DNA from 2 places in the Streptomyces sp. NPDC059897 genome. Region 2 is predicted to be linked to the other one. Evidence: riboswitches for the same ligand, from Rfam matches in the RefSeq annotation. Region 2 holds a riboswitch; the other holds the start of a gene.

Region 1 (3,500 bases), on a different contig from region 2:
CCGAGCCCCTCGAACTCCTCGCGCACCGCGGCCAGGAAGTCCATCGGGTCGACCTGCCAGTCCGGCTCGCTCAGCACCACACGGCCGCCCGTCGCCGGGCCGTCGAGCGCCGTGCGACCGCTGCGGGCCAGCTCGGCGACGGCCGGCGGCGGCAGCGGCACACCCACCGTGCCGTCCGGGTTCACGGCGATGCCGACCTGCGGCGGAAGCCCGCGCGCGAACTCCACGGCCGGGGCGATCGTGCAGTCCATCCGGCCACCGGTGACCGCCATGAACTGCTGCTCGGAGCTGAACACGGGGACGAAGGCCTGGCCCTCGATCTCCAGGCTCGGCAGGTCGAGGTCCCTGCTCGCGTTCGAACCGCCGCGGGGCAGCGGGATCCACACGTGGCTGCGGCCGAGCACCTCGACTATCCGGCCACCCGCCGAACTCCCCGCCTCCTGCCCGAGGGCCGCGGCGAGGACCTCCTCCAACTCGTTGGCGGGCCAGCCCTGCGCGGGATGGCCGAAGCCGCCCTCGTGCCCCTGCGCGTGACCGTGCCCCGGCTCCGGGGTGCCTGGGAACTCCATGACTGCCATCAACCTCTGCCGTTCTGCCCGCTGCTGTGCCCGCCGACCTTAACTCGTACACACAAGGGGACACGGTGCGGTTCCGTCCGCTTGCCCGGGGCCCCGGCGTCAGTCGCCGAACGTGATGCCTCCCAGCGCCTCCATCGCCGCCCGGTCGAGCAGCACCGCCGACTCCATCCCGGCCGGCGGCTTGCCCCGCTCCGTCGAGCTGACGAGCGCGCCCACCGCCCGGCGGTGCCGGGCGAAGGCGTACCGGGACACCCCGCGGCCGCGGTCCCGCTGGCCCTCGAGAGCCGTGTCCGGCGGTACGTCGAGCAGCATCAGGTGGACGGCGACCCCGCGCCGCCGCGCCGTGCGGATCACCCAGCGGCGCACCCACGCCTGCGTACCGCAGTCGTGCACGACGACGCTGGCGCCCGAGCGCATCGCCCGCCGCAGGCCCACGTAGTGCGCGATGCGGACCAGCGGGCGGTACAGCGCGTACGGCAGGTAGGCCGGCATGCGCGCGGCCCAGCGCTCGCGGGTGTCCTGCGAGTCGATCCGGATCTCCTTGACGGCCCGCCGCATCAGCGTCGACTTGCCGCTGCCGGGCAGGCCGGAGAGCACGACGAGGTCACCCGCCGCGAAAGCGAGCCGACGCGGCGTGTGGCCACGGCGGCCGCGCAGGTCCCGCACCGAGCGCTGGCCGGGGATCCGCACCCCTGCCACCACCGGCGCCGAAGCCGACACCGCATAAGCCCCCGCGACTGCCTTGCGCACCGTGATCGTCCTCCCCGTTCCGGTCACGTCACCCTTGCCCCTCAAGTGTAAAGAGAAGGTAATGCCCCTCAAGGGCTTTCCCTGTCGGACGGGCATGCAATGATGTGCCCGCAACTGCATACCGGCCGCTTGAATCCGCGCGGGAGAGTTCCGGGTACCCATCGGTCCCCGGACGCCGAAGGAGCAAGTTCCTCCCTTGAATCTCTCAGGCCCCGTACCGCGCGGGCGAGGCAGATCTGAAAAGTGGGGCGCCTTTGTGACACGGCGCCCCCACCCAAGGTGCAAGCCCCTCGGGGCGAACCTCTCAGGTTCCGATGACAGATGGGGAGGACACTTCGCCATCGCCGTCATGCCCGGGAGCACCACTGATGACCCGTACGACATCTCTCGACGCCCTGCACCGTTCGCTCGGCGCGACGATGACCGACTTCGCCGGCTGGGACATGCCGCTGCGCTACGGCAGCGAGCGTGACGAGCACAACGCCGTGCGCACGCGGGCAGGCCTCTTCGACCTCTCCCACATGGGCGAGATCACGGTGACCGGGCCCCAGGCCGTCGACCTCCTCAACCACGCCCTCGTCGGCAACATCGGCTCGGTGGGCCTCGGCCGCGCCCGCTACACGATGATCTGCGGCGCGGACGGCGGGATCCTCGACGACCTGATCGTGTACCGGCTCGAAGAGAGCACCTACATGGTGGTCGCGAACGCGGGCAACGCGCAGGTCGTCCTCGACGCCCTCACCGAGCGCGCCGCCGGCTTCGACGCCGAGGTCCGCGACGACCACGACGCGTACGCGCTGCTCGCCGTGCAGGGCCCGACCTCCGCGGCGATCGTGAAGTCCGTCACGGACGCCGACCTGGACGGCCTCAAGTACTACGCGGGGCTGCCCGGCACCGTCGCCGGCGTGCAGGCGCTCATCGCGCGCACCGGCTACACCGGCGAGGACGGCTTCGAGCTGTTCGTCTCCCCCGCCGACGCCGAGAAGCTGTGGCAGGCGCTGACCGAGGCGGGCGCCGAGTACGGCCTGATCCCCTGCGGCCTGTCCTGCCGGGACACGCTGCGCCTGGAGGCGGGCATGCCGCTGTACGGGCACGAGCTGTCGACGTCCCTCACGCCCTTCGACGCCGGTCTCGGCCGCGTCGTCAAGTTCGAGAAGACCTCGCACGGGGACGACTTCGTGGGCCACGACGCCCTGGTCGCCGCCGCCGAGCGCGCCGAGGCCAACCCGCCCCGCAAGCTCGTCGGCCTGATCGCCGAGGGCCGCCGCGTGCCGCGCGCCGGGATGTCCGTGGTCGTCGACGGCCAGGTGATCGGCGAGGTCACCTCCGGCGCCCCGTCCCCGACGCTCGGCAAGCCGATCGCGATGGCGTACGTGGACGCCGCGCACGCCGAGCCGGGCACGGCCGGTGTCGGTGTCGACATCCGCGGTACGCACGAGCCGTACGAGGTCGTGGCCCTGCCGTTCTACAAGCGCCAGAAGTAGCCCCCGCCCGCCCCGGGCTCCCCCTCCGTCACCAGCACCTTCCCGCGTACAGGAGAATTCGCATCATGAGCAACCCCCAGCAGCTGCGTTACAGCAAGGAGCACGAGTGGCTCTCCGCCGTCGAGGACGGCGTCGCCACGATCGGCATCACGGAGCACGCCGCCAACGCGCTCGGTGACATCGTGTTCGTCCAGCTCCCCGAGGTCGGTGACACCGTGACCGCGGGCGAGACCTGTGGCGAGCTCGAGTCGACCAAGTCGGTCTCCGACCTGTACTCCCCCGTCAACGGCGAGGTCACCGAGATCAACCAGGACGTCGTCGACGACCCGGCGCTCGTCAACTCGGCCCCGTTCGAGGGCGGCTGGCTGTTCAAGGTCCGGCTCAGCGACGAGCCCAAGGACCTGCTCTCCGCCGACGAGTACACCGAGTTCTCCGGGAGCTGACCCCACCGATGTCCGTACTGAACGAATCCCTGCACGAGCTCGACCCCGAGGTCGCCGTCGCGGTCGACGCCGAGCTGAAGCGCCAGCAGTCGACCCTCGAGATGATCGCGTCGGAGAACTTCGCTCCGGCCGCCGTCATGGAGGCCCAGGGCTCGGTCCTCACCAACAAGTACGCGGAGGGCTACCCCGGCCGCCGCTACTACGGTGGCTGCGAGCACGTCGACGTCACCGAGCAGATCGCCATC
Region 2 (3,500 bases):
CAGCTGGCCGAACTCGGGCCAGGTGACCGGCTCCATCTCCGTCGTCGCGTTGAGCTTCATCGTGCAGGAGCCCAGCGGGATCATGCCGCGGTCGAGCGCGTAGTCGCGGTCGGCGAGCATGCGCAGGTAGCGCAGCATCGCCGTCTCGGAGCGGTACTGGTGGAAGACGGGGTGCGTCAGGTACTCGTCGTCGCGCAGCAGCCCGCCGGGCAGCGTGTCCTCGACCTCGGCGTCCAGCGCCTCGATGTCGGCGTCGACACCGAACGCGGTCCACACGGCGCCCAGTTGGGCCCGCGTGGTCGTCTCGTCGCAGGAGACCGAGACGTGATCGGCGTCCACGAGGTGCAGGTTGACGCCGCCCTCGCGCGCGGCGGAGACGACCGAGGCGGCCTTGCCCGGCACCCGCACGGTGAGGGTGTCGAAGTACGCGCCGTGCACGACCTCGACGCCGCCCGCCGTGAGCCCCGCGGCGAGCAGGGTGGCGTAGCGGTGGGTGCGACGGGCGATGGACTTGAGGCCCTCGGGCCCGTGGTAGACGGCGTACATGCCGGCCATGACGGCGAGCAGCACCTGCGCGGTGCAGATGTTGCTGGTCGCCTTCTCGCGGCGGATGTGCTGCTCACGGGTCTGCAGGGCGAGGCGGTACGCCTTGTTGCCGTCTGCGTCGACGGAGACGCCCACCAGGCGGCCCGGCAGCGAGCGCGCGAACTTCTCGCGCACGGCCATGTATCCGGCGTGCGGCCCGCCGAAGCCCATCGGGACACCGAAGCGCTGCGTCGTACCGACGGCGATGTCCGCGCCCAGCTCGCCGGGCGAGGTCAGCAGCGTCAGAGCGAGCAGGTCGGCGGCAACGGTGACGATGGCGCCCAGCTCGTGCGCCTGGTCGATCACGGGCTTGATGTCCCGCACTACGCCGGAGGCGCCCGGGTACTGCACGAGCACGCCGACGACACCGCGCTCGGCGACCTCGGCGGGGATGCCCTCGCTCAGGTCGGCGACGACGATCTCGACACCGGTCGGCTCGGCGCGCGTCTGGATCACGGCGATGGTCTGCGGCAGGGCGTCTGCGTCGACGACGTAGACACCGTTCTTGACCTTGCCGACGCGGCGCGAGAGGGCCATCGCCTCGGCGGCGGCGGTGCCCTCGTCGAGCAGCGAGGAGCCCGAGGTGGGCAGCCCGGTCAGCTCGGCGACCATGGTCTGGAAGTTGAGCAGCGCCTCGAGGCGGCCCTGCGAGATCTCCGGCTGGTAGGGCGTGTACGCCGTGTACCAGGACGGGTTCTCCATGACATTGCGCAGGATGACGGGCGGCGTGAACGTCCCGTAGTAGCCGAGGCCGATCATCGAGCCGAGCACCTGGTTGCGCTCCGCGAGGGACTTCAGCTCGGCGAGCACCTCGGCCTCGCTGCGGGCGGCGGGAAGGTCGAGAGCCTCGGCGCTCTTGATCACATCGGGCACCGCGGCCGCGGTCAGCTCGTCCAGCGAGCCGTAGCCGACCTGCGCGAGCATCTTGGCCTGAGCGGCGTCGTCGGGACCGATGTGACGCTGCTCGAAGGGGATTCCTCGCTCCAGCTGGGAGAGCGGAATACGGTTGGCGGTCATTGCGGAGGCCTCCTGGTCATTGCGACCTACGAGGGGCACCACGGCGCGGGTACCCGGACGGCCTCCCCCTCTGTCATCTCAACCTGAGAGCTTCACCGGCCCACCCCGCGAGAACACGGAACGCACCGGCTTGCACCGTCGGTGAGAGCGGAAACCGTGCACCCCGCCCTGCTTTCCAGAGTGACCTCGTCCGTGCGGTACGTGGGCCTGAGAGATTCCGGGGAGGATTTGCTCCTTCGGCGCCTTCCGACGACTGTCGGAGGACTCTCCCGCACGGGGTCAGCAGCCATTTGCCAGCCTACCAGCGGCTACTTGGCCGGAGCCCCCGAGTGGCCGCCTTACGTAATGTGCTCTTTCGTAGTCCTTACAGACGAGTTGCGATCATCGCGATCAGTTGGAGGGCCCGTGCAGACCGATGTCGATCCGCGCAATCTGATCGGCCGCAAGGCGTTCGACCGCAACGGGGCCAAGATCGGCACCATCGACGAGGTGTACCTCGACGACGCCACGGGCGTGCCGGAGTGGGCCGCGATACGAACCGGCCTGTTCAGCCGCGACGCCTTCGTGCCGCTCGAACCGAGCGATTTCACGGACGGCACCCTGCACGTCCCCTTCGAGCGCGCCCTGATCAAGGACTCCCCCGACTTCGGCGTGGGCCGCCACCTCTCCCCCGAGCAGGAGCTCCAGCTCTACGACCACTACGGCCTTGACATCACCGCCCCTCAGTCGCCCGACGTCACCTTCGGCAAGGTCGCGGGCGCGGAGGACGAGGTGACCTGATCCCCTTCGGGTCCTTCGACGAGCGGCATCGGCTCCGCCGGCTCCAGCTCCGGATCATCGACCCGGAACGTCCGCACCCTCCCCGGCACCACCGCGTACGGCGTCTCGAACCGCACTGTCACCCGCCCGAGCCCGCTCCCCTGCACCCACCCCGGCCCGAACTCGGCATGCCGCACATCGTGCCCGGCCAGCCACTTCCGCTCCACGGGCGCCGGCTCGGGCTCGGCCGCCTCCACGGACTCGACCGGCCCCGACTCCCCCTCCGCTTCCTCGGCGGCGGCCTCCTCCGCGGCGGCGAACTGCGCGAACAGGTCCTCCTGCGTGAAGTCGGCGAGCCCGCTGACCCCGACGCCCAGCAACCGCACGCCACCGGTCGTGTCCACGCTCTCCAGCAGCCGCGCCGCGGCCTCCCGCACCACCCCGGGATCGTCCGTCGGCCCCCGTAGCGTCTCGGAGCGCGTCAGTGTCGAGAAGTCGTAGCGCCGCACCTTGAGCACCACGGTCCGGCCCGAGCGCTCGGCCGCTCTCAGCCGCTCCACGCACCGCCCGGCGAGCCGGCGCACCTCCATCCTGACCTGCACCCGGTCATGGATGTCCACGTCGTACGTGTCCTCGACCGATACGGACTTGGAGTCCCGCTCGGCCACCACGGGCCGCTCGTCGCGGGCCAGCGCCATCTCGTACAGATGGCTGCCGTGCGCCTTCCCCAGGAGTCGCACCAGCTCGTCCTCGCCGGCCCCCGCGATCTCCTCCACGGTCAGGATCCCGGCCCGCCGCAGATGATCCGCCGTCGCGGGCCCGACGCCCGGCAGGATGCGCACGGACTGCGGCCCGAGCAGCGCCCGCTCGGTGCCGGGGCGTATGAGCACGAGCCCGTCGGGCTTGGCCTCCTCCGAGCCGATCTTCGCGAGCATCTTGGACGCGGCGAGTCCCACGGACCCGGTCAGCCCGGTCACGCGCCTGATGTCGGCCCGCAGCCGCCGCCCCACGGCCTCCGCGGAAGCGGCGTCCCAGGCCGCCTCACCGGCCTCCAGATCGACGAACGCCTCGTCCAGGCTCAACGGCTCCACCAGCGGCGAAAGAGCGCCCAGGAGCCCCATCACCTGCTCGCTGATCTC

What was found. Region 2 has a riboswitch for glycine ahead of gcvP (aminomethyl-transferring glycine dehydrogenase). Riboswitches for the same ligand answer to the same signal wherever they lie in the genome.
Region 1: another riboswitch for glycine. It lies ahead of gcvT (glycine cleavage system aminomethyltransferase GcvT); the one in region 2 lies ahead of gcvP (aminomethyl-transferring glycine dehydrogenase).

Annotation. Positions count from the first base shown of each region.
Region 1 covers NZ_JBHWKQ010000055.1:1,240-4,739, forward strand. Annotated here, with positions in the region: gene ACFV9W_RS35435 (enhanced serine sensitivity protein SseB) at 1-569, opposite strand, end outside; gene ACFV9W_RS35440 (AAA family ATPase) at 678-1,298, opposite strand; glycine riboswitch at 1,459-1,558, shown strand; gene gcvT (glycine cleavage system aminomethyltransferase GcvT) at 1,697-2,812, shown strand; gene gcvH (glycine cleavage system protein GcvH) at 2,878-3,255, shown strand; gene glyA (serine hydroxymethyltransferase) at 3,264-3,500, shown strand, end outside.
Region 2 covers NZ_JBHWKQ010000048.1:44,729-48,228, forward strand. Annotated here, with positions in the region: gene gcvP (aminomethyl-transferring glycine dehydrogenase) at 1-1,602, opposite strand, end outside; glycine riboswitch at 1,788-1,884, opposite strand; gene ACFV9W_RS33935 (PRC-barrel domain-containing protein) at 2,008-2,382, shown strand; gene ACFV9W_RS33940 (DNA polymerase IV) at 2,325-3,500, opposite strand, start outside.